DNA from 2 places in the Paenibacillus sp. NPDC056933 genome. Region 2 is predicted to be linked to the other one. Evidence: riboswitches for the same ligand, from Rfam matches in the RefSeq annotation. Region 2 holds a riboswitch; the other holds the start of a gene.
The links. Region 2 has a riboswitch for FMN ahead of ACFTRD_RS15865 (DMT family transporter). Riboswitches for the same ligand answer to the same signal wherever they lie in the genome.
Positions count from the first base shown of each region.

Region 1 (10,554 bases), 420 kb from region 2:
TTTATTGCGGATGGCGGCTGTTCATACCCCCACACCACTCGCTTCGGCCATGGGCTTGATTGCCGCCATTCTGGTCGGTGATATCGCTGTGAAAACAGGTTATTTTGTGAATGAAGTTGTACTTTACATGGCTATAGCTGCGATTGGCATGTTTGCAACTCCCAGTTATGAGCTTGGTTTGGCGAATCGGCTAGTCAGGTTGTTTTTGCTAGTGGTAGTAGCGATATTCAAGGTTCCTGGATTCGTTGTTGGAACCACGTTCATTATAGTGGCCCTTACGTTGCATCGCTCGTACAACTCTTCTTATCTCTGGCCATTCATACCGTTTAATGCAAAGGCATTGGGTAACTTTTTGTTTCGTATGCCACTGTTGGAAAATAAAAAACGTCCATCAATCAACAAAACGCGTGACAATACCAAAATGGACGATGACCCTGACGGAGAATTGCGAAAAAGTAAAAAACACAAATGATCAGCTGAAAAATCCATTCTTCTCATTCACTAATTTGATATACTGGTGTAAAATCATTGGAATAACAGCTGTTCCAGTATATAAAAAGTGAGGAATGCAGAATATGTATTTACATGGTACAAGTAAAATAAATGCGCAAGGACATTTGGAAATTGGTGGCGTGGATACAACGGATTTGAAAGAACAATTCGGAACTCCACTCTACGTGGTGGACGAGCAACTGGTTCGCGAGCGCTGCAGAGAGTACATGGAAGCATTCCGTGCTTCCGGACTGGGCTTTCAAGTTGCTTATGCAAGTAAAGCATTCTGCGTAATGGCCATGTGTGCTCTTGCTGCGGAAGAAGGACTTTCATTGGATGTTGTATCCGATGGTGAATTATTCACTGCACTGCAAGCTGGCTTCCCGGCAGAGCGTATTCACTTCCATGGCAACAACAAAACACTGGAAGAAATTGAAATGGCGCTTGATGCGGAGATTGGATGCTTTGTTGTTGATAACTTCAATGAATTGCATCTGTTGCAAGCTGTAGCAGCGGACAAAAATCGTAAAGTAAACATTTTGCTTCGTGTGACGCCTGGTGTTGAGGCCCATACGCATGAATATATCTCCACAGGACAAACCGATTCGAAATTTGGATTCGATATCGGGAACGGAACTGCATTCGAAGCGATTGAACTTGCTTCCAAGCAGTCGAACTTAGTTTTACTCGGTGTGCATTCACACATCGGATCACAAATTTTCGAAGTTGAAGGTTTCCAGATGGCAGTTCAACGCGTTGCTGAATTTGCAGCAGCGGTGTATGAGCGTCTTAACGTTGCATTCAAAGTGGTTAATCTGGGCGGCGGCTTTGGTATTCGCTATATTGATGGAGATACTCCGCTTGAAGTTTCACAATACGTAAAAGCCATCACCGATGCGGTTAAAAATCATTTTGCCCAAATCGGCTATGCCGTACCTGAGATCTGGGTTGAACCAGGCCGCAGCATCGTGGGTGAAGCGGGAACAACACTCTACACCGTTGGAACAAGCAAAGACATTCCAGGGGTTCGTAAATACGTGGCTGTTGATGGCGGGATGACAGATAATCCGCGTCCGGCACTGTATGAGTCCAAATATGAAGCAGTACTTGCCAATCGTGCGAATGAGGCTGCTCATGAAACGGTATCGGTTGCTGGTAAATGCTGTGAGAGCGGCGATATGCTGATCTGGGATCTGGAACTGCCCAAAGTACAAAGCGGCGATCTGCTCGCAGTAGCTTGCACAGGCGCGTACAATTACTCCATGGCAAGCAACTACAACCGGATTCGTCGTCCGGCAGTAGTATTTGTCAAAGACGGTCAAGGGGATGTTGTGGTACGCCGTGAGACGTATCAGGACATTATCCAGAATGACCTCGTTCCTGAGCGTATTGCTAAGCAGCCTGTAACTCGTTAATTCGAGAACGATGCTGAATTGTTAATAAAGAAGACAAAAAAGGAGCGCTCCTTTTTTGTCTTCTTTGCATCTATAAGGGTGGATTTCGAAAAAAATCTTGCTGATTATTTTGCGATCCATCCATTTTCGGTGTACACTAAGAAAAGTGCTATAAAGCTTGGCCCAGGGTCAATGCGTTCTGGCACCATTAACGATGGTCAATACGAAAGGAGTCATTTACATATGGCGAAACAAGCGAAAATCAAAATGGCAAACGGCGGAGAAGTTGTAATCGATCTGTTCGATCAAGAAGCTCCAAACACAGTAGCAAACTTTGAGAAGCTGGCAAACTCCGGTTTCTACAATGGTCTTGTATTCCACCGCGTTATTCCGGGCTTCGTTGCTCAGGGCGGATGCCCTAACGGTACCGGTGCAGGTGGCCCAGGCTACACAATCAACTGTGAGATCAACCCGAACAAACATGAGCGCGGAACATTGGCTATGGCACATGCAGGCCGTAACACAGGCGGAAGCCAGTTCTACATCTGCTACCAACCGCAACCACATTTGGATGGTCAACATACTGTATTTGGTAAAGTAACCAAAGGTATGGAGTTCGTAGATGCTTTTGAAGGTAAAGACAAAATGGAGACTGTTGAAGTTGTAGAAGCTTAATCAGGATCTCTGTAAGGAAACCGTTTCGCTTTGGCGAGACGGTTTTTTATTACACTTAAGCTTATTAAAAGTTAGTATGTGACAAAAAGGAACAAAAAATAATTGATTTTTTGGCATTAAAGTGCTAACATCCAATTAATAACGAAAGCGAATCCTTCAGGGCAGGGTGTAATTCCCTACCGGCGGTGATGCAGTCGTGTGAGGATGTCAATCCAGCACGAAGTGCAAAGTCCGTGACCTGTCTGCCTGTGGCAGATGGCTGATCTGGTGTAATTCCAGAACCGACAGTATAGTCTGGATGGGAGAAGGAGAGGGTGCAGTCCTAACGGGCCGCATTCCGCAGTATTGTTGCTGTACAGTTTTTGACGAATTCATTTTCTGTACAGGGAGAAATCCGGTTACATTCGGAAATCTTCATACATATGCCACATCATAGAAGCTCTTTACCTGTAAATGAAGTTCATTAAGGTATGTGTCTGCTTTCACTTGCCTGAAATGAAGTTTTTGGGCGAAGTGTTGTTGGTACTGTATCAATAGTATTGCTGATGACACATGTCTCTCATCATCCCCATCGAACGGATTGTTCGACGGGGATTTTTTATTAGATATGGAACATGCCTCTCAGTTGGAAGGGAGGTCAATACAATAACTCAGATTTTAACCGTGGGGTGAACGGATTGGAAATGATTAATGATGAATTTTATATGGCGCTGGCGTTGGATATGGCAGAACGGGCACAAGGACAGACAGGAATAAATCCGGTTGTAGGTTGTGTCGTTGTGAAAGAGGGGCGTATCGTAGGCCTGGGAAGTCACCTGAAACGGGGGACGGGCCATGCAGAGGTACATGCACTGAATATGGCGGGCAGCGATGCTGAAGGCAGTACAGTGTATGTTACACTCGAACCTTGCAGTCACTATGGCAAGACCCCTCCTTGCAGCGAACGTCTCATTCACGAGAAAGTGAAACGTGTCATTGTATGCTGTGAAGATCCGAATCCGCAAGTTTCCGGCAGAGGCATCAGCATGCTGCGCCAACAAGGGATTGAAGTTGAAGTGGGTGTCCTCCGTGAGCGCGGCAGACGGATGAATGAAAAATTCATTAAATACATTACAACAGGTCTTCCCTTTGTAACTTTAAAGACGGCTACTACTCTTGATGGCAAAATCGCTACTCGTAGCGGTGACAGCAAATGGATCTCTAACGAGCCGGCACGCGAGATTGTGCATGCTCTACGTCATCGTCATCAAGGAATTATGGTTGGTGTGGAAACTGTAATTGCTGACAATCCGGAGCTGACCACTCGTCTGCAGGTGGAAGGGATCAGCCCGGTGCGGATCGTTGTGGATTCCAAGCTGCGTCTGCCTGTAGGCTCCAAAATGGTTAAGGATGGTCTTGTACCAACTTGGGTGCTTACAACGGATGAAGCGAGCACTGAAGCAGCTGAGCGTTTGGAAGCATACGGTGTGGAGATTATACGTTGTGGTCCTGGACCGCGTGTAGATTTGCTGAGTGCACTCAGCAAGCTCGGTGAACGTGAGATTGGTTCAATCCTGCTTGAAGGCGGAGGCACACTGAATGGTGCTATGTTGGAAGCTCGGTTGGTAGACCGACTGCTTATGTTCATTGCTCCGAAAATTGTCGGAGGATACGATACACCAGGCAGTTTCCGCTTCGAGGGTGTGGAGCGCATGAGTCAGGCCATTCAACTGCATCAGCTGGAAATTGAGCAAGTTGGAGATAATATCAGCATTGGCGGAATTCCGGTGTGGCCAGAATAAATACATTTATGTTAACGAAATAAATAAAGGAGGCGGCAGCATGTTTACCGGTTTGGTGGAAGAAGTCGGTCAGATCCGGCGCATAGGTCGGAAAGGCGAAGCGATGGTCCTGAATATCGGAGCTTCCGCCATCATGAATGACTTGAAGATTGGCGATAGTGTGTCTGTAAACGGGGTATGCTTAACTGCAACAACCCTGGAGGCCGGGGGATTTACAGCTGATGTAATGCCCGAGACATACCGCCATACCAATCTTAGTCAATTGCAATCCGGCAACAAAGTCAATTTGGAGCGAGCCATGCTGTCTGGTGGACGTTTTGGCGGACATATCGTTCAGGGTCATGTAGATGGCACTGGCGTTATTGGCAGCATTACACGTGACCAGAATGCGATTGTTTTCGAGATCAAACCTGATGATACGCAATTGTTTAAATATCTGATACCCAAAGGGTCCGTAACCCTGGATGGAATTAGTCTAACAGTTGTGCATACTTCACAGACTGCATTCACTGTGTCCATTATTCCACATACCATTGGTGAAACGGTATTAAATGTCAAAAAGACGGGTGATACCATCAATATTGAGTGTGATATTCTGGGCAAATATGTGGATCATCTGCTGCATTACGGTAAGGGACATCAGGAGACTGGTGCAGGCAAGCCGAAAAGTATCAGTGAGGATTTCCTAGCTAATCACGGATTTGCTTAACTAATTGTTTGAATACAAATATAATTTGAAATGGAAACTGGAGGGGGACTTATGTCAGGAGAACAATCCATTCTGAACCCTATAGAAGAAGCGATCTACGATTTAATGCGGGGGAAACCTGTCATTGTGGTAGATGATGAGGACCGGGAGAATGAAGGCGATTTTATCGCTTTGGCCGAGAAGGCTACACCGGAAGTAATCAATTTTATGATTACCGAAGGCAGAGGATTGGTATGTGTTCCCATCACGCAGCAGCGTGCGGACGAACTTAATTTGAAACCAATGGTTCAACAAAATACGGACTTTCATGGAACGGCATTCACCGTTTCGGTAGATCATAAAGATACGACAACGGGCATCTCGGCACATGAACGTTCCATAACAGTGAAGGGTTTGATCGATCCAGAAGCGAAAAGTGGAGATTTCCGCAAGCCGGGGCATATGTTCCCGCTTATCGCGAAAGATGGGGGTGTCCTGCGGCGTGCCGGACACACGGAAGCGGCTGTGGATCTCGCTATTATGTGCGGCTCATACCCGGCCGGTGTCATCTGTGAAGTGATTAAGGAAGATGGTACGATGGCCAGACTTCCAGATCTTCAGGAGATTGCGCGTAAACATGATCTGAAGCTCATAAGTATTCAGGACATGATTCGTTACCGGAATGAAAAGGAAAAGCTTGTTCAACGCGAAGTCGCTGTGCGTATGCCTACGGATATTGGCGAATTCCAAGCGGTAGCCTATACCAATGCGGTGGATAACAAAGAGCACGTAGCTTTGGTTAAAGGAGAGATTGACGGTTCGAAGCCTGTGTTGGTCCGCGTGCACTCCGAATGTCTGACAGGGGATGTATTCCATTCTCATCGTTGTGACTGTGGTCCGCAGTTCGATGCAGCCCTCAAACAGATCCATGAAGAAGGTAATGGCGTTCTGCTCTACATGAGACAGGAGGGCCGTGGCATTGGATTGATCAACAAACTCAAAGCCTACAAGTTGCAAGAAGAAGGTCTGGACACTGTAGATGCCAATCTGAAGCTTGGATTTGCTGCTGATCTTCGTGATTACGGCATTGGTGCCCAAATCCTCAAGGATCTTGGTGTTCGCCAAATCCGGTTATTAACCAACAACCCGCGCAAAATTAAAGGGCTTGAAGGCTACGGGCTGGAAGTGGTAGAACGAGTACCGATTCAGATGCAAGAGAACGAGGATAATACGGCCTACTTGCATACGAAGCAGGCGAAGCTTGGTCATATGTTGAAATTCGACGATATCGAGCAGAATGAAGAAAAAAACTGAGTGGCTGTTCTGAAGTAAAATAAGGTGAAATATTTTGCCGAAGATCAGCTACGTACATCATATAATACGATTAGGGAGATGACATGAATGCCACACTTTTTTGAAGGACATTTGGTTTCGGAAGGATTAAAATATGGAGTTGTCGTGGGTCGGTTTAACGAATTCATTACAAGCAAATTGCTTAGTGGAGCATTGGATGCGTTCAAACGTCACGGTGTACAAGATGATGAAGTGGATGTAGCCTGGGTTCCAGGTGCCTTTGAAATCCCGTTGATTGCACAAAAAATGGCTGAAAGTGGAAAATACGATGCGGTCATTACGCTCGGTACGGTGATCCGTGGTTCTACGACACATTATGATTATGTGTGCAATGAGATGGCTAAGGGTGTAGCCGCAATTAACCTGAAAACAGGCGTGCCTACCATCTTTGGTCTAGTTACCACAGAGAATATTGAACAGGCCATTGAGCGTGCTGGGACAAAGGCAGGAAATAAAGGCTGGGATGCAGCTACTGCCGCTATTGAAATGGCAAACTTGACGAAACAGCTAAAATAGTGCTTATTTAATATAGTGCCCTGCTCTGCGCAGACGAAAACGGGAGACCGGATTCGGCGGCTTAGCGGGGGTTTTTATTTTTCTGGCGGGAGGATTCGTCTAGTGACGGTAGTGACATACAAACTGGAGACTTTTGAAGGGCCTTTGGATCTGCTGCTTCATTTGATCGATAAGGCAGAGATTCATATCCAGGATATTCCCATCAGCGATATTACCGATCAATATATGGCGTATCTGCATTCGATGCAGGAATTGGAGCTGGATATTACGAGTGAATTTCTGGTAATGGCGGCAACACTTCTGTCGATCAAGAGCAAACTTTTACTGCCCAAGCCACCGGTAATCGAGGACTTTGAGGATTATGCTTATATGGAAGAAGAAGATTATGACCCACGTGCTGAGCTGATTGCACGTCTGATTGAATATCGCAAATACAAGGGAATTGCGCGTCATTTACATGAGCGGGAGTGGGAACGCAGCCTTATTTTTTCCAAAGAGCCCGAGGATTTGCGACCGTATATGCCCGTAGAAGCACAATCTAATCCGGTGGAAGGGTTGCATACCTCGGATCTGATTGCTGCATTTCAGAAGGCGCTGCGCAAGGCGGAGAAGCGGACAACCGTTACCCGGATCCACCGGGATGAAATATCGGTTAAGGATCGCATCCGTGATGTCATCGGCGCTTTGGAAAGCATGGGGCCAGGAGGCAGACTGTTATTTTCAAAACTGTTGGATAACCAGATCTATCGGCATGAGATTGTTGTCACATTTCTGGCGGTGCTGGAGCTGATGAAGATGAAGCAGATTGTCTGTTATCAGGAGCGGATGTTTGAGGATATTGTTATGGAGTGGAGAGGGGAAACAAAGAATCATGGATTTTCCGAAATTGAAATCGATTATTGAAGGCCTGTTGTTTTTGTCCGGAGAAGAAGGTCTGAGCATCAAACAAATTGCCGAAATCGTAGATCAGCGGGTGGAGTTGGTGTCCGACGCGATTGAGGAAATGATCGCTGAATTTGCCAACCAGGGGAGAGGCGTGCAAATTCTTAAAATTGCAGGGGTTGTGCAGTTGGGTACCTTGCCGGAGCATGCGACGTATTTTGAGAAATTGGCATACTCACCTGCACGTACCTCCCTATCCCAGGCCGCACTAGAGACACTTGCGATTGTAGCGTATCGTCAACCGATCACGCGGGTAGAGATTGAGGAGATCCGTGGAGTGAAGTCAGAACGCGCCATCCACACGCTTGTGAACAAGGATTTGATTCAGGAAGTGGGACGCGCTGAGGCGATTGGACGCCCAATTCTATATGGAACAACCAAATCATTCCTGGATTACTTCGGTTTGGCTTCACTCAAAGATCTGCCCGAGCCGGGCTTGTTTGAAGATTCCGAGAATCTGGAGGAAGAGACACAGTTGCTCTTTGAAAAGCTGGATGTGCAGCCTGTGGAATTGGATCTGGAACATACAAATCTGGATGACAATGAAAGTACGGAGGATATGCACGATATCAACATTGAAGATGATTCCATTAATTCATAATATTGATTTAAATGATAACCGGTACCCTAAAGGGGAGCCGGTTTTTTTGTTGTCTTTTCGAATAGTTGATTGGGTATGTCGGAAGATAGAATGGAATTTTCAGGTCGGACGTGAATTTTTTCCTATATAGAGTGTCATACTAGACATGATAAGAATTGAGGGCTTGGAGGTAAGGCCTGTGTGGATTTGGCTTGGAGGAATCGGCTTGTTGATCGCACTGCTGCTTGCCGCAGTCCTCATCTCGTATGTTCATGTGCATTTTACATTCAGTAAACAGAATCATGATGATTATGCCAAAATTACGATTCGTATGTTCTATGGCATTGTACGTATCAACTATGAAATTCCCAGCATCGTCTTTCGTAATTGGAAGGAAGGATTTCTGGTAAAAACAGAACAGCGAATGAATCATTCAAGAGGAGAGTCTCAGGGTAGCGAGCGTGTCAACAAACGAAAAGTTGAAAAATGGACAAAAAATGTAAAAGTCATGCTTCGGGCAACGGATGCACTGAAGCTCTGGGTCAAGCAAACGCTCACTCGTGTGCATGTGACTCATATGTTCTGGTCAACTCGTGTGGGCGTGGGCGATGCAGCGTACACGGCTATTCTCATTGGGTGGGTGTGGAGTATCAAGTCGAGCATAATTGGATATTTGTCTTATCAAATCCATTTTGAACGAACACCAGTCCTGCAGGTTGTGCCGGTGTGGGAAGATGATATGGAGTTTCAAACCGAACTGGATTGGAAAATGAAAATTCGAATTACAGCGCTTTTGATTGCAGGATTTATGTTGTTAACCCGTGTACTGCAAGTGGAGGGAGGATGGCGTATGTGGTTCAAACTTTTGCAGGAACAACGGCGCAGACGCAAGAAAAAGCTGAGAAGACATCATACCAAATAGGATGTTTAGAAGGCGGGTGTCCTCTTTTTATACAGTCACAAAGATGAGTATAAGGTTGCCAACCACCAACACCGGAATGTGACAAGTTCTTGCCCCGTGATTTTGGCTAGATTCGAGAAATACTCACTTACATAACTCCCTTCAAGTTTGGGGATGATATGGTTAGATCAAACCTAGCTTATAATGAAACTGGAGGGGATTTAAATGTCAGATCATCCAATTCAAGGCTTAATGGAAACCGCAATGGAAAATATCAAGGCCATGGTGGATGTCAATACAATCGTGGGCGATGCGGTAGAAACACCTGACGGTACCGTCATTCTGCCAATCAGTAAAGTAGGATTCGGATTTGCTGCAGGTGGCAGTGATTTTCATGTAAATGATGGAGGAAGCAGCAAAGCGAGTGCTGGAAGCGCCACTGAGCATGCCAGCTCTGCGTCGGTTGCTTCTCCATTCGGAGGCGGTAGTGGGGGCGGCGTATCTATTCGTCCTATTGCGTTCCTGGTGGTTGGAAAACAAGGTGTTCACATTGTGCCGCTTGACAATTCAACGCATCTGTTCGAGAAACTGATTGATTCCACACCATATGTGATGGACAGAATTCAGGACATGTTCCGCAATCGTAATACGGAACAACCTTCGGAGTCCGGTATACCTGTCACACCTAATCCTTCAACGTTCAGCTAAATGATTCGCTCAAAATCCCTTCCGCAGTGAATGTGCGAAAGGGATTTTTGCTGTTTTCTTGCACTGGGACATACTTCGGGTTGTCCAGACATAAGCTAGTACAAGATTCCAAGTGACCCGGAGGAATGAATTGATGCGAAAATTAATGAAATTTGTGGCATGTATGCTTGTACCTTTGTTTCTGTTTCCTTCATTTAGGCTCGCAGAAGCCCAAGGAACCATACCGGGGCCCTCAACTCATGCGCAAAGCGCTGCTCTCATTGATGTGACGTCGGGCCGGATTTTGTACAGCAAAGATGGGGACAAAGAACTCAGAATTGCCAGCCTGACCAAAATCATGACGGCCATTGTAGCGATTGAACACGGTAAATTGGATGACAAAGTAAAAGTGACTTCTTCGGCCTTTGCCAAAGAAGGGTCTTCTCTCTATCTCAAACTGGGCGAAGTAATGACGCTTGAAAACATGTTATATGGTTTAATGCTTCGATCAGGCAACGATGCGGCCTCGGCAATTGCTGAACATG
Region 1 is NZ_JBHUQN010000002.1:627,173-637,726, reverse strand. It holds gene ACFTRD_RS17825 (spore germination protein) at 1-472, shown strand, start outside; gene lysA (diaminopimelate decarboxylase) at 576-1,907, shown strand; gene ACFTRD_RS17815 (peptidylprolyl isomerase) at 2,130-2,561, shown strand; FMN riboswitch at 2,710-2,875, shown strand; gene ribD (bifunctional diaminohydroxyphosphoribosylaminopyrimidine deaminase/5-amino-6-(5-phosphoribosylamino)uracil reductase RibD) at 3,239-4,342, shown strand; gene ribE (riboflavin synthase) at 4,383-5,051, shown strand; gene ACFTRD_RS17800 (bifunctional 3,4-dihydroxy-2-butanone-4-phosphate synthase/GTP cyclohydrolase II) at 5,103-6,344, shown strand; gene ribH (6,7-dimethyl-8-ribityllumazine synthase) at 6,432-6,899, shown strand; gene ACFTRD_RS17790 (segregation and condensation protein A) at 7,002-7,802, shown strand; gene scpB (SMC-Scp complex subunit ScpB) at 7,771-8,442, shown strand; gene ACFTRD_RS17780 (DUF2953 domain-containing protein) at 8,621-9,343, shown strand; gene ytfJ (GerW family sporulation protein) at 9,548-10,030, shown strand; gene ACFTRD_RS17770 (serine hydrolase) at 10,164-10,554, shown strand, end outside.
Region 1: linked by a shared signal. The riboswitch ahead of ribD (bifunctional diaminohydroxyphosphoribosylaminopyrimidine deaminase/5-amino-6-(5-phosphoribosylamino)uracil reductase RibD) and the one ahead of ACFTRD_RS15865 (DMT family transporter) in region 2 are both predicted to bind FMN.

Region 2 (10,554 bases):
AGTATCTCCTGCTCCTTTTCGAAAAAGACAACCAATGATGAATATTGACCAAAGGAACGCGAAGATTGGCCATATTCCTTGATGATATTCGATAATGTACGGCCGGCGGATTCGCTTCCAGGGGAAGCAACAAAACCATATCGGAGGTGACCCAGAGCAAAGGCTTTTGTAGCCGGTATGCAGGGGAATCGGGCTTCTCGATTACTCATTTTGGCGGAAAACAAACGATATGCATCTCTCTTCCAGACCTCAAGATGAACTTCTTCATTCTCCATATCAGAAGATGAAAACAACAACGACATGAGCAGTCCTCCTTTACCTATAGGATATAACCCAAGGGCAAAATGGTGACAGTCCACATGAGTTCCTTCAAAAAATGAATGAACACCAGCGCGATAAGGAATTGGTGAGCTAACCAAAGATTGTTAGTTGAGCGATTATTGACGGGGGCCGGGGCAGAAGGTGCAGGCAATGCAGGGGTGGACGGTGCACCACTGGATGAAGCGATCAAACATGCTAATCGGTTTCTGTTAAGGCTTAAGTCTTTTCATATAACAACAAAGTTAAAACAAAAAAAGGAACCCTTTTTAATATAAAAGGGTTCCTTTTTCAGTGTTTTCATGCAGCTATTGGGGACGATGCTGATTCGAATAAGTTCCGAATGATTGGCCCGTAGAAATATTGGGGTTGTTGTTATATGGCTGTTCTAAGTAGGAAACTTGCTGTGTAGAGGTATTGACAATTTGTTGAGCAAGATTGGAGATTTGTTGCAGTTGCTGTATGGCTGTCTGGTGTCCTTGCAGAGCAGTTTGGATGATATGCGCAGCTTGTTGCTCCCGTTGTGCTAACTGTTCGAGTTGTTGAGCGTTGCTCTGTTCTTGTCTCAGAAGTTGTTGATATTGCATTGAAGCCTGTTGTGTCTGTTGCGTGAGCTGTTGCGCAAGTTGAGTAATTTGTTGGGTCTGTGAGAATTGATTCATATCTGTTGTAGTATGCAATGAGCTCAATATAAATATTCAAACATCCAATTTCCATGAAATCTGCTATGCTCTACAAGCTGCATCTTCAAGTCAGGCCAAATGGATGAACATGTTTAACTCTGAATTGGGAAGGCTACCTAAAGAGGCCTAAAATGATACAGAAGAGGAATGACAACATGAGCAAAGCATCAACAAGTTCAACAGAAGAAAAGAAACTGAAATGGTGGCAATTAAGTCTGCTGGGTGTGGCGGGCACGATTGGCACCGGATATTTCCTGGGTTCCAGCCTGGCCATCTCTATTGGAGGACCGGCGGTATTGCTAGCCTATGTCTTTGCTGCTTTAGGTACATATGTAGTTTTTGATGCTTTGGCGAGAATGACTTCCGATCACCCGGAACAGGGGTCCTTTCGTTCCTATGCGAAGAAAGCGTTTGGAAGTTGGGCTGGGTTTGCCAGCGGTTGGATGTACTGGTTCTCCGAGCTACTGATTATGGGAAGTCAGTTAACGGCTTTGTCCATCTTTTCTCGCTTTTGGTTCCCATCGATTCCACTATGGATCTTTGCTGCGGGATTCGGTATTTTAGGGCTGTGCATTGTGTTCTTTGGTAACAAAGGATTTGACCGGGTTGAGAATGTGCTGGCCATTATTAAAATCGCAGCAATCATCATGTTTTTGGTTATTGCTATCGCACTTCTGGCAGGGTGGATCGGGGGAACGAAGTACGAGCATAAAGTACCAATGGACATGAACGCTATTTTTCCAAAGGGTGGAATCGGCCTGTGGTCTGCATTTCTTTTTGCGTTCTATGCCTATGGAGGGATTGAAGTGCTTGGAATTATGTCCTACCGGCTTCAAAAACCGGAGGATGCCCCGAAGGCCGGGAAAGTCATGCTCATTGCGCTATCAACAGTATATGTGGTATCCATTGGACTGGCGTTGGTCATGGTTCCGTTGAAGGCATTCAATCCCAAAGAGAGTCCATTTGTGCTGGCCCTCAGTAGTGATCATTTGGCGTTTGTTCCACATTTGTTCAATGGTGTACTGATTGTGGCTGGATTTTCGACGATGACGGCTTCTCTCTACGCCGTAACCTCAATGATCATTACCCTGGCACAGGAGAGAGACGCTCCGCAGTTATTCTCTCGAAAATGGAAGAAGAAGTATCCGTTATGTGCCCTCTCCCTCATTGGTTGTGGCTTAATTGGTACCATTATTATGTCTCTATTACTCCCAGGAAAAGTATATGAATACATTACGACTGCAGCAGGTCTGATGCTTCTGTATAACTGGTCAATTATTTTGCTATCCTCCGGCAGACTGCTGAAATCAGGAAAGTTCGATAACGTCAAGCGATGGATCGGATTAGTGCTAATCGCCACTGCGATAACAGGGACGCTTTTTCATACACTCAGCAGACCAGGATTCTATATAAGCTTACTGCTTGTCTCTCTGATTGCCATTAGTGATGTCATTGTACAGCGTATTCGCAAGAAAAAGTCCACGACTAAAACATCCAACACCCTAACGGAAGAAGAGGATGAAGATGAACACGTCGCAAAGGATCTGTCCGGTTATCATATCACAGGTATTCGGTTACGCAAAAAAAAGCAAACTTAAATAAAGAAAAGAAATTGGAGCCAAAAATGATTGCACCGCTATAAATCAACAATTGGTTCATAGGAAAATCATTCACAGCTTTAGCCAGAACAGAGCCGTAAATTCCAAGCCAGAACATGAACAAAATTCTTCAGAGTGCATTTATAGGACACATAGGACACATAGGACACATAGGAAGCGGTTGCAAAAAGCAGTGTGGAGATTCCTAAAAGGAAATGAAGGCCAGAGGCTGGTTCATAAAGAGTCCCACATGAGTATGTATTACTCACATAGTAGTGAATCAAAAAACGACTCATTCAGACACTGAGTCGTTTTTTGATAACCAATTTAGTTGTCACATCTCATCCAGCAATTTCAAGCCGTATCTGACTTCTCCAAAAATACGCTACTGAACTATTTATCGCTCGATTTCCCATCCAGATCATGGTGAAGTTCTGTGGCAGGGATAACAGGTTCATGAATCTGTCCCTTTGGGACAGGATTGGAGATGTAAACATAGTCTCCGGTTCCATCAGGAGCACTTCCTGTCGCCCATAACCCTTCACTGGATTCAGTTCCCTCGGACAAATTCCAGAACTCATATGCCTGTGGCTGAGATTCTTGCTCTGCCTCAGGAGGGAAGGAAGCAGGAACAACAACTCCGTTCTTTTCCTCCAGTTCCTGAATGGCTGCCATCCATTGATACTGGTGATAGCGGACGCGTGCCAACATCTTACGGAAAGTTGCCCGAACGCCCTCATCGGTTGTCATATGGTACAGTCTGGCTACCTGAAGGCGGCCCTGACTTTCGGCATGAAGGTTAGAGCGCATGTCTGCAAGCAAATTACCGCTTGCCACGATATAGGCTCCATTCCACGGAACACCGTTTGAGTTGGTAGGTAAACCACCAAGACCACTGACCAGCAGATGTTGCGGATTAATACCACCCATAATGGCAGCTGTCACAGGATCTTCAGCAGCTTTTTGCTGTTCGGCAGGTGTTGCACCATCGAGTAACTGGCTAATTAATGAGCAGAGCATCTCGACATGTCCAATTTCTTCGGTGCCAATATCCATGAGCATATCCTTATATTTTTCCTCACCTCGACAATTGAATCCTTGAAAAAGGTACTGCATCATGACTGTCATTTCGCCAAATTGTCCTCCCAACACTTCTTGAACCTGACGTGCAAACATGGGATCAGGACGATCTACTTTGACTTCAAATTGCAACTCTTTCTGATGTCGAAACATGTAAATCCCTCCATATGAATGTCTATTAAATTCAAAATTAGTTAACCTGATCATAGGAAATTAAACAGAAGAATAAACAAAAAAGACCAAGAAGAAGAATCGACGATTCTTCTTCTTGGTCTCATAAATTCACTACAAAATGAGTTAGGTCGCCAGATTTTAGTTACTCCGAATCCGGTCTTTTAACTTGCAGCGGTGGGGGAATAAGCCAGCCTTTTTCTTTGGTCAATTGAAGAATTCGGAGCCCTAAAGCCGTTTTGGTTGCATGATATTTGGCGAACAGAGCACCGATATCTTCTCTGATTGATTGACCCATCGTTTGGCTTGCAGCAACCAGACCCAACGATGTATCTGCTGCCACTATTGCAGCAATCTCTGGATCCGTGAATCTTGCGCCTGCCGGAATATCTTCCAACTTAACAGGAGGTCTTTCCGGAAGCGTTGGAGCAGGAGCGATGCCATTCTCGGTTAATAGCGCATCGCATTCTTTAATTTCGAGTTTGGCCTGATCGAGCAGGTCATCCAGAATTTTTTTCAAGTCTTTGTCTCCAGCATGGTTCGTGAAGGCTTGGTAACAAGATACAGCGCCTTTGGCTACCATGGAACATTGCCACACACTATAGATTTCTCCATAATGCATAGGCTCATTTTTGGGATTACCGCTTAGAATACCCATGATTGATTTCCCTCCATTAGGTTGATTTTTCACCGACTTATGATCCCCTATATGCCAAGATCTTATACATAGGATAAAAAAGCGTAAAGGAATCTTAATGTTAAAATTAACGTCATAATTATTATGTAAACTTTCGCTGAGATCTTTCCCTTTCAACGATTTAAAATAAAACAAGCCAGCAGAACAGGTCTGCTGGCGAGATAGGGCGGCGTATTGAGTATTTATGCTGGAAACAACGGATTTCCGTTCATTCCGATCCAGAGTTCTGAGGCTTCAAGCTGGCCAGCCAGATGGAGCAGCCAATCTTCACGTCCTTTGGTCGCCATCACTTGAACCCCCATGGGCAAGCCTTCTGCAGTGGTATGAAGTGGTACACTCATAGCAGGTTGTCCTGTGAGATTGGCGAGTTGAGTGAACGGTGTATACGTGAGACTGGGCTCAAACATCTCGTATATTAATTGCTGCTGCTCGTTTTTGTTCAATTCGCTGATGCGCATCAGGTTCTGAATCTGTTCGTCATGAGGCGTCAATTCTCCGACCTTGGGCGCAGGAAAAGCATTAACGGGTGTCACAAAGAAATCATATCGCTCAAACAATGTAGACATCTGAGCTGCAGCAACATCCCATTCGGCGAGACTGTGTACGAATTCCGCAGCAGATACTTTTTTGCCGGCTTCAGCCAGAACCCAGGATTCAATCTCCATGTCATCCGATGTTAGCACTCTGCCCATGGATCGTTCCATGGAAGAAATCATCGCAGCCATTTCGCCGCTATTCATCATGTAATAGTTCTCCATCAGCTTGACTCCGTTGACCGGACTAAGCATTTCTTCAACGTGATGACCTTGTTCTTCCAGCCAGCGAATAAGCTTGTAGACGGCTTCTTTGGCTTCTTCACTAACAGGTGTGTCTACAGGTGAATCTGTCGTATATGCAATCTTCAGTTTACGTTGATGTGGATAGTTCATATCAGCAAGGTAACTCCCTGGGAAAAGAGGAGTATGAAACGCTGCCTCAGCCTGAATGACTTGCAGCGTATCAAGCAGCGCAGCACTGTCCCGAACAGAACGGGATAGGGCAAAGTCAATAGATGCCCCCTGCCATTGACGGCCAACACCGGGGCCCACGGGTGTGCGCCCACGGGTGGGCTTTAGTCCAAACAACCCACTGAAGGAAGCGGGAATGCGGATCGAACCGCCGCCGTCACTGGCTCCGGCAAGAGGAACAATGCCTGAAGCTACAGCGGCAGCGGCACCCCCGCTTGAACCACCAGGTGAGTGATGGATATTCCAGGGATTCCGACTTGGGCCATGCAGGCGGGGTTCGGTAATATTTTTTAAGCCAAACTCTGGTGTATTGGTGTGCCCTATGATGATAAATCCTGCTTCACGGAGTCTAGTGACATAATTCGAATTGCGGATTGCGCGATGCTTGCTGAACAGTTGGGAGCCTGAAGTCAGGATTTCTCCCTCCAGGGATTGAGAAATATCTTTTAAGAGCAGGGGGACGCCGGCGAATGGTTGTTCCCCCGGACGAACAAGCCCTGCTTCCCGACGTGCTCGTGTCTCATATGTACGTACCACCGCATTAACCTGAGGATTTACTTCTTCCATGCGTACAAACGCCGCTTCCAGTAATTCAACGGGGGAAACCTCCCGGGATCGAATCAGTTCTGCCAAACCTACGGCATCGTAGGAAGTATATGAAAATGAAGACATGATGATCGTTCCTCTCTGAATATAATTTATCTATATTATCCATATCTCATCGTACCATTGCAGTTGATAAAAGCATACAGAAAAAAGGAATCTGAGATAAGTTCTTATACTCATATATCGAAAAGCACCGTTCATCCATTCGGACAACCGGTGCTTTTGTCTTTAGCTTTTACTCTATATTTACGTTGCAAATATGATGCATTCAATCTGTACGAAGCTTTGGTGCGGCGTCAGCCGGAGTCGATGAGCGTTCCTGCTGTTTGGAGATGGCGAACAGCGCAACCCAGATGAGAATGAATCCAACCAACTGCTCCCAGGTAATCAATGTACGGAAAGCAATCCAGTTAACCAGCACCCCAGCCATCGGGAAGCTAAGTTCCGCGAGCGTGGCAACAGAGGCTTTGGTGGAAGAAAGCCCTTTATAATATAACAGAAGACTCAGTAACCCTGGCAACAATGCCTGGCCCAGAATATTGAGTGCCACAGCAGCCTGTTCGCCTGTTCCGGAAGGGAAGGTCCATGCAGCGCCCTCGTTCCATGTCATAAAGATCAGCAGTGGCAAGGCTACGACAAAGCGCAGGGAGGTGACCGTTTCATAACGGGTTTGTCCCAGCATCAGCCTGCCCATAACAGTTGAACCTCCCCATAAGGCAGCAGCGCCCAGCGAGAGCAGACTGCCTGCATGAACCCAGTTGTCCCAGTTCCCAAGGGGAAGGGTGAATCCGAATGTCAGTAGATATGTTCCTGCAAGTGCAATGATAAACAGTCCGCCAAAGCGACGTGGTAATGTTTCCTTTAACAGCAGCTTTGCCAGAACAATCGCAAATAGTGGCTGCATCTTTTGCAACAATAAAACGGTGTTGGGATCATTATGTGTGAGCGCAAGTGTGAATAATACCGTGGCGAGCGCTGATCCACCCCAGGAGATAAAAATCACGGCAATCCAGTGGCGGGCACGCAGGTTTTTCAGATCGGCCCGAAACTTCCACAGCACGGGAATCGCCACCAGGCTGACAATGATATGTTCCACAAGCACAATCTGAGTGGATGTCATCGTTTTGAGCAAAATAATGCGGAATAACGGATCTACACCCCAAAGGGCAGCGCCGAGAACAACCAGCCAAAATCCGGTATTACTTCGTTCCTTACGATAAATTGTTGATGCAGATTGGGTCTTTTCCATATTCAGGACTCCTTCGTCAGAACACGGAATCTTCAGTTGGCAAAATCGACAAAAGCCCCCGTTTTGGTATACACCAAATAAACGGGGGCTCAATCATGGACATGTCGTAAGGAAATAAGACTTCCCGTAAAGGCATGCCAATGTGTTGATCTTCTCTCATCCGGACTGTACCGTCGGCCTTGGAGTCACACCAAGTCAGTCGCTGAATATCCAAAGTCTGTTCAAACAGCGAGTCGCGGGCTGGTTCTATAAGAACATCACCGCCGGTCGGGAATTGCACCCTACCCCGAAGATCCTATTCAATTATATAGTGTATTGAACAAGCTGTAACATTAATAAGTTCATCTTATTCCTGTAAGCGCTAGCAGTTCAAGTGTTTTTTTAGAATATAATATTCCAACTTCCCTGTTGCCTACGCAGCAGTACAATCTGGCCAGCATGATAGGCATCGTGAAGGACCCAGCGGGCAAGTGCATGTGACCATTTTTCATCGGAGTTCATGTAAGGAGCTTCGAGATCGGATTCTTGTAATGTAGCAAGCTGATCTCGGAGCTGCCCTGCTAATTGAGTTGTGTCTTGCATAAGTTTTCTCCAGCCTCTGATATCGGAAGGGTCCCCGGAATCACCGAAGGTGGAATCATTGTTTTCGGCAGGTGTACCGGAGGGGGTTACACCCTGAATGCGATTCAACAAGCGTTGATTATAATAGTACATATGGTTAACCAACTGCCAGATACTTAATCCACCGGATGATGGAACCCAGGCTGCTTGTTCAGCAGTTAGTCCTTCGAGCGCCTTGGATAAAGGCACAATCCAATTACATTGATCCCAGGTGTCATCCTTCTGAATGAGCAATAGATCTTTTGCCGTTGTAGTCATTGATTTTCCTCCCTAAAATGAATTTCGTAGTAACTAGCTAAAGTGCTTGAATGTGGTTACAATTAATATAACCCAAATTCGATTGGTTGTAACTATCTTTCTTCGTTTAAATGGTTACATTTTAGTGGAGGTACGTATGGATAGACTATGGACTGATTTTGTGAATAGTGATTATCATGACTGGCGTGGTGGGGATCGTTCGGAGGACAGGCTTGGCAAAAAAGAGTGGCAGCAACGTTTTCTGGAACAATGGAAAATGAGCGCATCTATACCCGCATCTCCTGAAGAAGAGGGTGTCATGAGAATTTTCAGAAATGAATTGCAGGCGCTTGCGACTCGTTTATCTGCCGGAGAATCTTTAACGGACAAAGATCAAAAATGGCTTAACGGCAAGATGGCTGAAGGTCAGGTGATCCGAAGACTGAACTCTGCAGGTGAAGGACTCGAACTTTTGCTAATTCCTGTAGAAACTCATTGGCAGCAGGTCATGGCAGAGGTCGCAGCTGATTTTGCCATCACCGTGGTTGAAGGGGATGGGGGAAGAATTCGGATCTGTGATAATAAGGATTGTCGCTGGATTTTCTATGATGATACGCGCAGTCGCACCCAGAAATATTGTGATGATAAGATGTGCGGCAATTTAATGAAAGTTAGAAGGTTTCGGGCGAAAAAGAAGGTGGATCAGCAGAAGTAGTAAGAAGTTGACGAGAAAGTAAGTTTTTCTGTACGCGAAACAAGAAAAATACTTGAATGGAAATATTCAACTCCAGAAATTGAATATTTCCATTAGTTTCTATATAATGTATATGTACTTAAAATATTTCAGTTAGTCATTCAGCCAGAGATCAACATCCGGGATTCAAGCGTATATCCAACAAAAAACAATGATTGGAGATGTGTCTTGTGAGGACAAGTTATCTACTGAAAAATGGTTGTGTATTGTCTATGGATTCGTCAGTGGGGCAGTATAAGAGGGCGGACGTTCTAATTGAGGATTCTCTTATTACTGCCATCCAGCCCGACCTGAGTTGTACGGAAGCGGAAGTGATAGATGCATCAGAGATGATCATACTCCCTGGATTCGTCGACACCCACCGGCATATGTGGGAGTCGCTTGTCAAAACAGCGGGAACCAACTGGTCACTGCCGGTCTATCTGCAAAATCTCTACTATGGGGCGATGGGAAGCAAACTCCGGCCACAAGACAGCTATATCGCCAATTTGCTGGGTTCTTTGGAAGCGCTTAATGCTGGAGTGACCACGGTACTTGACTGGAGTATGCCGTATTCCCCAGAGCACACAGATGAACTGATTCGTGGACTTCAGGATGCGGGTATTCGGTCGGTTTTCGCTCATGGCGTACCGGGGGAGACACCCTACTGGAACAGAGAAAGCCAGCTAACCTACTCGAATGATGTGAGAAGGGTCAAGGAACAGTATTTCTCCTCACAGGATCAGTTACTTACGTTCGGTCTTGCCATTCGTGGTCCGGAGTTCAGCCATTGGGATACCACGGTGAAGGAAATTCAGCTGGCTCAGGAGCTGGATGCGATATGTTCAATGCATGTTGGATTTGGCAGCTGGGGATCTGTTGATCGTTCGGTGAGTAAATTGTATGTGGCTGGTTTACTGAGCCCCGGTCTGAATATAGTCCACGGAAACACGATGGAAACGGATGAGTATAAAATGTTGGCCGATAGCGGTGCCTCACTGTCTGTCACACCGGAAGTGGAGATGATGATGGGGCATGGATATCCCGCAACGGGTTATTTTCTTGAACATGGGGGAACCCCAACGCTTGGAGTCGACGTTGTAACATCAACAGGCGGGGATATGTTCTCCCAGATGAAATTCGCACTTCAGGCAGAGCGTTCCAGAATGAATGAACAGCTCTTGCGAGAGGGTGAAATGCCGGGGGAGCTGAACTTGCAGTCCAGCCAGGTTCTGAGATTTGCAACGTCAGCTGGGGCACAGGCTCTGGGGCTTGAGCGGAAGATTGGCTCACTTGCGCCCGGTAAAGAGGCAGATCTGATCATGATTCGTACCACCGATCTTAACTTGTTCCCGGTACATGATCCGGTTGGAGCCGTCGTTCAATTTGCCAATCCGTCGAATGTGGATACAGTATTTGTAGCCGGTCGGCCAGTGAAGCGTGCAGGCAAGCTGCTGCATGTCGATCTGAACGAGGTCCGTCGTAAAGCGTTGGAAAGCAAGGAATATCTACTATCCCAGTATCGGATGTCGGATGCGGAGCGAATTATATTTT
Region 2 is NZ_JBHUQN010000002.1:202,820-213,373, reverse strand. It holds gene ACFTRD_RS15905 (YqcI/YcgG family protein) at 1-302, opposite strand, end outside; partial or broken gene ACFTRD_RS15900 (manganese catalase family protein) at 429-521, shown strand; gene ACFTRD_RS15895 (AMP-dependent synthetase and ligase) at 627-980, opposite strand; gene ACFTRD_RS15890 (amino acid permease) at 1,157-2,599, shown strand; partial or broken gene ACFTRD_RS15885 (LysE family transporter) at 2,619-2,717, opposite strand; gene ACFTRD_RS15880 (manganese catalase) at 2,993-3,832, opposite strand; gene ACFTRD_RS15875 (DUF3231 family protein) at 3,996-4,508, opposite strand; gene ACFTRD_RS15870 (amidase) at 4,730-6,226, opposite strand; gene ACFTRD_RS15865 (DMT family transporter) at 6,429-7,409, opposite strand; FMN riboswitch at 7,554-7,707, opposite strand; gene ACFTRD_RS15860 (DinB family protein) at 7,791-8,288, opposite strand; gene ACFTRD_RS15855 (CGNR zinc finger domain-containing protein) at 8,425-8,982, shown strand; gene ACFTRD_RS15850 (amidohydrolase family protein) at 9,192-10,554, shown strand, end outside.